DNA from 2 places in the Desulfitobacterium dichloroeliminans LMG P-21439 genome. Region 1 is predicted to be linked to the other one. Evidence: riboswitches for the same ligand, from Rfam matches in the RefSeq annotation. Region 1 holds a riboswitch; the other holds the start of a gene.
What was found. A riboswitch is a leader RNA that binds a small molecule or an ion and turns the genes downstream of it on or off. The one in region 1 is predicted to bind molybdenum cofactor.

Region 1 (4,213 bases):
GATTTACCTGTCCCGGCTTGCCCTGTCAGCAGATAAAGGGTCTGCATACCTTGAATGAGGCTGTCAATATATTGTGTCCTTCCTTGGGGAGTATGCGCCCAGGTAAATAAACGACGAATTTTTCCGGATCCTTGGCAGGAGGAAGCTTGATAAAGCTCACGATTAAGGCTTAAGTAAATTTGATTGATTCCCTGCCAATTTTGGTAAGGTTGGATATAGAACTCCCATTCATCCATGGCGTTTTTGGCATCCTTTAAAGCAAAGTAAGCGCTCTGAAAGCAACGGCTTATTTCTTTGTTGCAGTCAATAATATCTTTTTTGTGAGGGATAATCAGGGAATCGTCCCAATACTCTCCTAAGTTAATGATTTCGTCCACAGCCCCCGGGGTTTTCGGATCGACTATATGGGGAGAAGTCCCATCCAACAAGGCGATTCCCAATTCTGGTATAACAATCCCATCGATTGAATTATTATCTGAGGAGCAGCAATGATATTCTAAATCATAGCCCGCCTTAACCATTTCTTCCCCAATCTTTTTCATAAAAGTGGATTTCCCCACCCCGGGTCCACCTTTAATAATATAGATTCGTGTGGCATCCGTAGAGGCTAAGTAGTTGTAATAGGAATGAAAGCCAAGATAAGTAACACCACCGGGGAACATTTTTCTAATCACTGGTTTTTTCGACATATTGACTCCCCTTTCTAACGGAATGTTCCTGCAACAATAATACTATTCAAGTGCAGTCTAAAGGGTGACAGATGACATGAAGAATCGAATAATAATAAAAGAGGGTCCAGCTTACGCTGGTCCCTCTCCTTGAGTTAAGGATGCCTGTACCCTTTATAGTCGTAGATGTTCCGCTCCTTCTGCATATCATATTCTTGATAATGCGGGTCTCTCACGGTAACAGGAGATTTGGGACGTGAGACTTTTTTATGTTTTCCCATACCAAAATCCGCCCTTTCTACACTATAGTTTGAGCACCCATGATTATTCTGAGTATATTCCCTCGTCAATATGCAGTTTGCCATGAAAATCTAATTCGTATCAATGGTGATGGTGGTGATTTCTGTAGCGTAATGATGGTTCTATTTTCCGAAGGAACAATGGGGATAGGTACATTGGGGACATTCCAAGCATAATCCACCATGTCCATATTTCGCAATTTCCAATCGGGTCAGACGCTCTCCGGCAAGAATGCGCGTCGCTACAAGGTCAAAGACCGTTTTACGAGAATACATCACACAACCTGGCAATCCCATAATGGGAATACCATCTAGATAGGCCAGTAAAAGCATCGCCCCGGGAAGCACAGGGGTACCATAAGTCACCAGTTCCCCTCCCAGTCCCTTGATAGCAGTTGGAGTCAAATCGTCGGGATCGACAGACATTCCCCCCGTCACTAGGACCATTTCTGCTCCCTGAGCAATGTGTTCACGGATGCGTTCTTGAATCATTTCCACGTTATCATCGGCAAAGGTTTGCCCCAAGAGCTCGGACCCCCATTCGACAACCTTACCTTGGAGCACAGGCCCGAATTTATCTTGAATTCTTCCGTGGTAAACTTCACTTCCGGTAGTGACCACCCCAATCTTTTTGGATTGTAGGGGGCGGATTTGGAGGATGGGTTCCTTAAATTGACGTGTGATTTCTTCTGCTTCCAGAATAACCTTTTCTTCAATCATTAAAGGCACAACTCGCGTACCGGCAATTTTATCGCCTTTCTTTACCGGACGATGATTGTGTAGTGTAGCAAGAATAATATGTTCTATAGAGTTTAAAGCGTAGATGCCTTCCTCGGATGCATAAATCAAGCCATCTTGTTCGGCAATTAGATTAACCTTGCCCTCTTTTGTCTCGCTAAATCCAAGACCAGGACCTGCTACGGCTTTCGCCAGACGCTCTGCTGCTTCATCTTCGTGAATAAGACCCGGCTTCTGGTCCCACACATAGATATGTTCTTTTCCCATACTGAGAAGTACAGGGATATCCTCTTCCTTAACCACATGACCCTTTCTGAAACGAGCATCCTTGGTCTTTCCGGGAATGATTTGTGTCATATCGTGCATTAGCACAGCCCCAATTGCATCTTGTATTTTGATTTTTTGCATTGATATGTCCTCCTTTTCGTATACTGAAGGCATGTTCATTTCTAAACACACCCCGGTTTCAGTAAAACTGAAACGGCCTAACACCATAGAAAAACCCTTAGGCTATTAGGCTCGGGCTATTATATATTATAAACCAAAACTACATAATGGGAAATAAGGTTAAGGACAATATTATTATTGCAATTATTATCATTGCTCATAAGAGGGTTTATTAAAGACCATAGCGAATTTTTACTAATTGGACAATCGAAAGAGGTTATCCTATTTATTTTGAAATGAGGTGAACCACTCCCTATGACAGGTGAAATAACTGGATTCGAGATATTTCAAAGCGATCCCCTTTGGGAGAAATTGCCTGAGTCGTTCTGGGAATACTGTGCTTCCCATGGTAGGATTCGCCAATTTGCAGCGAAACAATTTCTTTTCTTCACCGGTGAAGAAAGTAATTCTGCATATTTTTTGCTCAGTGGCCGAGTGCAAATCTTGCTCATGAGCGAATTTACCGAGAAGATTTTCCGGATTCTTCAAGCCCCCGCTTTTTTTCCGGAGGTAATATTTGATAGCAAAGTCTATCCTTATGCAGCCATCACTACCGAAATATCGGAAGTATTTGTGCTGGATCGAAAGATACTTCTCCAGTATCTTAAGGAAAATCCCTCCAACCTATGGCCTTTTTATCAAAATATGGCCTTGGATCTTCGCCGCGCCTATCGTCAAATTAAGAATATTGCCCTTGGCGATGCCCGATCTCGTTTAGGGGCCAAGATATTTGCTTTGGCGCATGTCCATGGACAAAAGACGGCTGAAGGTATTTTTATTACTATCCCCCTCTCTGCCACGGATTTAGCGGGAATGTGCAGTTTAGCAAGGGAATCCGTAAGTCGTATTATAGGTGAGCTTAAGGACTTGGGAATCTTGAAAATAGAAAAGAAACTCATTACAGTAATTAGCCTTGAGCAATTACAGGAATGGATTCATGAACGCCAAAATTCCCTTTAAACATCCCTTAGAGATCAGGACGGCGGTCAAGAAAATGGGTAAGCCTTTCGTTCGGAAGGCTGTTTTCTAGATAGTCTTCAAGCAGTAGAGCTATTTTTCGATAAACCTTGTGACCTTGAAGCTTCTCTTGGGCAATTCGTGCCAGCTGAGGTTTCCTACCAAGACGTCCTCCCAGATAAAGCTTCCAGCCGGACTCTCCAGATATTATCTTGCCCGTCTTACAAGCGCGGATACAGTCTCCGCAACCAAGACATAGCTCTTCATTAAACACCAATCCCTCTTGCCAAGTTAAGGCTTTTTCTTGACAGGAACGGATACAGGCTTGACAACCGGTACAGTGGCCCTCCGTGAATTTCGGCAATAGATAGCCGATGACACCAATATCCTTAATCTGGGGTTGCGAGCAAGCATTAGGACAACCAGCTAAGCTGATTTTCGGTAGATGATGATAGTGAATTGAGGAAAACTTTGTCGCTAAGTGTGTAGAAAAATCCATATCCTTAAGTAGCTGATTGAGCTGCTCGTAGAGCAATGACCAGTCCTGAGTGGATTTAGGACAATTTTTACGGCAGTGTTCTAGCACAAAACCATCTTCAGTCATTTATACTTCCCCCATTTGCAATAAACTAAAGCATTCTTCTCCATTTTACCAATCCAAACTAATTTTGATGTGTTCTGAGTCACACTTCAGGAGTTATACTTCTGACACCATGAAAATGCCGACCTTTGCCAATAATCTTGGCTAAGGTCGGCATTTTCTTCAGGTATAGTGTTTAATACGGAGCGCGAGCGCTCCCTTGCATCATAGCTAGCTCTGCAGGGCCTTCCAATAGAGCTAGCAGCAGTTGGACAGCCCCTTCGATATCTCCTTGATCTACGGTCTCAGAGGGGCTATGGATATAACGGGTAGGGATAGATATAACGCCTGATGGAATCCCTCCCTTGCTCAAATGGATGGCTCCGGAATCGGTACCACCGTATTCGAGAACCTCCCACTGATAAGGGATATTATATTGCTCAGCAGTATCAGCCATCCAAGATTTGATTTTTGGATGAGTAATCATCGAGCGGTCGAATACTTTAATGGCAGCACCATGACCT
Region 2 (4,213 bases), 690 kb from region 1:
ACCCGTTTCTCGGCAGCGCTGGATGAACACGCGCCAGAGGAATTGGCGGAACTGAATCCTAAGGATGCTAAACGATTGGGTATCCAAGACGGTGAGAAAGTTAAAGTAGTTTCCCGCCGCGGCGAGGTAGTGACTAAGGTCTGGGTAACCAAACGAGTCCCACCAGGAGTTCTCTTTATGACCCTGCATTACAAGGAGTCACCAACGAATGTCTTGACTAATGGGGCGTATGATAAAGTAACAAAGACCTATGAGTATAAAGTCTGTGGTGTGCGGGTGGAACCACTTATGCAACCTGCACAATAAGTGAAGCTTAGTTGACTTATTGCGTAATGGATAACACGGCTATGCTTGCAAAACAAGCCAGATTTCTAAGTTCAACGGAGTGGATAAGTAGAGAGAGTGCCAAGCTATGTAAAACGTGCATACTTAGGCACTCTCTCTTTATAAAATGGGCCTATCTGTGCTAAAATAGTGAAAGAAGTTTAATTCATTGATAGATACAAGGGAGAATGATAGATGGGTGCTATTGTCAGTCAAACCCTTCTGCCCATGACTGGAATCATCTTAGCAGGTGGGAAAAGTTCTCGCATGGGCTGTAATAAGGCCTTTATCGAATGGGATGGTGTGCCACTGATTGAGAGAAGTCTGGCTATATTTCACAGGGTTTTTTCGGAAGTTGTCATTAGCAGTAATCATCCGGAGTTATACGCTAACTATGATGTGCAAGTGATTAAAGATAACTATCCTAATCAAGGCCCCTTGGGAGGGTTAGAAGCTTGCCTGAGAGTAGCTCACTATGATTACACATTTTTTGCAGCCTGTGATATGCCCTTATTGAACTCAGATGTTATTCGTTTTATGGCCGAGGAAATTGACGGTAAGGATATCTTAGCCCCCGAGATCGCTGGAGGATTTTATCCTCTCCATGCTTATTACCATAAAAGTTGTCTGACCGTCTTTGAGAAACAGCTGCTTGCTCATCGCTTAAGCCTGAGGGATATTTTTCGTTTATGTAGTGTTCACTATCTAACTGAAGAGGATTTTAAAGATTTTCCAGAGATTCAACGTTATTTAAGTAGTGTCAATACACCTCAAGAGTGTTTAGCACTGCGAAAACAGCAATTGCAATGAAATGATACGATTCTGAGCATTATTCACTGGAGTAGGGTGTTCTAATGGCTTTTCATAAGTGGCAAAATGGTGTATACTGAATATATAAAAAAATGTAGTAAAGATGCAGAGACTATCTTGACAAGAGTTGTATTATTACTTAACTAAATACGTTTTATGCTCCGAAGCTGGCGGCCTAATGTTTTACGATGGTTGTCCAGACAGTGTGAAAGCACCGGGTATGACTGGAAACGGCCATGCCTCCCATTTGGAAAGGAGTCTGTAGGGAATGCGGGAAAGCTCCGCGGTTTTACAGACCGTGGAGCTTTTTTTGATTACTCTAGGGTAGAAAGTAAGTAAGAGGCAAAGGATGGGAAAATCTATGCAAGATCAATATCAACGAAAGATTGAATATTTGAGAATTTCCATTACTGACCGGTGCAATCTACGCTGTCAATATTGCATGCCAGCAGAAGGAGTCCAATGGATTCCCCACGATTCCATATTGACCTTTGAGGAGATTTTACGCGTCATGCAGATCAGCACTTCGCTGGGATTCAAACGGTTTCGCATCACAGGGGGAGAGCCTCTAGTGCGGGCGGGAGTTCTCGAGTTTTTACAGAAAGCATCGCAGATCCCTGGAGTAGAGGATTTGATGATTACGACCAATGGTCTGCTTCTTCCGGAGATGGCTGGGGATTTAAAAAAGGCCGGAGTGAGCAGAGTCAATATTAGTCTAGATACCTTTCATCCCGAAAAATTTAAAGAAATAACTCGTGGAGGGGATGTCAAAAAAGTTATAGAAGGCATTCATCGCTCCTTAGAGGTTGGTCTTCATCCCGTAAAACTTAATGTGGTGGTAGTTCGCGATTTAAATACCCATGAGCTACCACGTTTTATGGAATTGGCTCGGGATTATCCGCTCCATGTGCGTTTTATTGAGCTCATGCCTATTGGAGTTAGCTCGGATAAGCGTAACGAATTTGTTTCTATTGATGAGATGAAAGAGCGCCTTGGTTTAGAGGGGCTAAAACCGACTCATGATATTCGAGGCGGTGGTCCTGCAGAATATATTACTTCTGATGGTTTTAAAGGCAGCATTGGCTTTATCAGCGCTCTAAGCAAGCATTTTTGTAATACCTGCAATCGGGTCCGTTTAACTCCCGATGGTAAGTTGCGTTTGTGCCTGCATAGCGCGAAAGAATTAGATTTCCGCTCATTGTTGAGATCCAACAAGAGCGATGAAGAAGTCAAACAAGCTTTGGCAGAAGCTATTTGGCATAAGCCGGCTGAACATCACATGAACGATGAAGCCTGGCAAGGTCAGCGGATTATGTCCCAGATTGGAGGATAATTATGGAGTTAACGCATTTTGATGAAGAAGGAAGAGCTAGGATGGTCGATGTCTCTGATAAGTCGGAGACCATGCGGGTAGCTACTGCTCGAGGTAAGGTAGAAATGCAACCCGAAACCTTAGAGAGGATTCGCTCAGGTCAGATTGCCAAAGGCGATGTCCTAGCGGTCGCACAGGTTGCGGGAATTATGGCAGCTAAGCAAACCTCTCAGCTTATTCCTATGTGCCACCCCTTAGCTATTACTGGAGCAAAACTAAACTTTGAGATTGTCCCCCCCGGGACCATCGAAATCGAAGGAATTGTCAAGGTTACCGGAAAAACAGGGGTCGAGATGGAAGCGCTTACGGCCGTTAGTGTAGCAGCTTTGACCATCTATGACATGTGCAAGGCTATCGACAAAACGATGGTCATCGGAGAGATTCGTCTTATGGAGAAGACCGGGGGCAAGAGTGGGCATTTTGTCCGTAAGGAAGAGATTGACGGTTAATATAAATTATCGAACAAAGATTTGGAGGAAATGAAAATGGCAAAAATTATTGCAGTATGCACTAGCGAGAAAAAAGGAATGCGGAAGAAGAATGTGGGCGAAGGGGTACTCAAAGTTAATTTTGGGATTGAAGGAGATGCTCACGGTGGAGATTGGCACCGTCAAGTGAGCTTATTGGCTATGGAAAGCATTAAGAAAATGCAAGATATGGGACTTGATGTAGGGCCGGGGGATTTTGCTGAAAACTTAACCACAGAGGGGATTGACTTGGTCAGCTTGCCCATTGGCACAAAAGTCAAGATTGGCGATACTAGTGTAGGGGAAGTGACTCAGATCGGGAAAGAATGCCATACTCGATGTGCTATATACTATCAAGCAGGAGACTGTGTCATGCCTAAGGAAGGAATATTCATCCGCGTTTTGGAAGGCGGACCTATTAGCGTCGGAGATGCTATTGAGGTAATGGAGCAATGCTAAGAGTAGGGATCATTACTGCTAGTGATAAAGGCTCGCAAGGACAAAGAGTGGATCTTTCTGGAGCTGTACTGAAAGATCTCGTCAAAGAGATTGACGGAGAAGCGGTTCTTTATACCATCGTGCCAGATGATCAAGAGATTTTGGCACAGACCATGAAAAAGTGGGTGGATGTGGATGGATTAGATCTTATTCTAACTACTGGGGGAACAGGTTTCTCACCTCGTGATGTTACTCCAGAAGCCACCCTTTCTATCGCTGATCGCATGGTTCCCGGGATTGCTGAAGTAATGCGATATGAAAGCTATAAGATCACTCCCAAAGCGATGTTAAGTCGGGCTGTTGCAGTCTTGCGTAAAAAAACTTTAATCATCAATATGCCAGGTTCTCCTAAAGCAGTTAAAGAGTGTTGGGTAGCCCTTGTACCTGCTTTGCCTCATGGGATCCAAATTCTAAAAGGAGAGGCTAGCGAGTGCGCAACTCCTTCCCATTAATAAGATTGAATTATCACGCATAAGAAAAAAGCAATTGATGCAATCTAAATAAATGTTTGTGCTTGTCACTCCTGTCCTAATCCTGCGTACGCTATAGTAAGCAAAAGTGGAAACGGGGGTGATTTTGTTTTGAAGGCTATTGCTTTTGTTGATTATGAAAATATATGGACTGGACTCTTTAATCAAGGGTATGAATTAACTCCTGAAATTCTCATGGAATCCCTCCAACTTTATGTTAAAAATAATAACTATATACTATCGGCTATTTATCTTTATGCTAACTTTGATCG

Region 2: another riboswitch for molybdenum cofactor. It lies ahead of moaA (GTP 3',8-cyclase MoaA); the one in region 1 lies ahead of DESDI_RS09125 (molybdopterin-binding protein).

The regions. Positions count from the first base shown of each region.
Region 1 covers NC_019903.1:1,913,736-1,917,948, forward strand. Annotated here, with positions in the region: gene DESDI_RS09120 (PRK06851 family protein) at 1-689, opposite strand, end outside; gene DESDI_RS09125 (molybdopterin-binding protein) at 1,091-2,113, opposite strand; molybdenum cofactor riboswitch at 2,107-2,241, opposite strand; gene DESDI_RS09130 (Crp/Fnr family transcriptional regulator) at 2,408-3,112, shown strand; gene DESDI_RS09135 (4Fe-4S dicluster domain-containing protein) at 3,120-3,713, opposite strand; gene DESDI_RS09140 (M42 family metallopeptidase) at 3,886-4,213, opposite strand, start outside.
Region 2 covers NC_019903.1:1,219,177-1,223,389, forward strand. Annotated here, with positions in the region: gene fdhF (formate dehydrogenase subunit alpha) at 1-306, shown strand, start outside; gene mobA (molybdenum cofactor guanylyltransferase) at 520-1,134, shown strand; molybdenum cofactor riboswitch at 1,282-1,408, shown strand; gene moaA (GTP 3',8-cyclase MoaA) at 1,496-2,467, shown strand; gene moaC (cyclic pyranopterin monophosphate synthase MoaC) at 2,470-2,955, shown strand; gene DESDI_RS05745 (MOSC domain-containing protein) at 2,992-3,432, shown strand; gene DESDI_RS05750 (MogA/MoaB family molybdenum cofactor biosynthesis protein) at 3,426-3,923, shown strand; gene DESDI_RS05755 (NYN domain-containing protein) at 4,053-4,213, shown strand, end outside.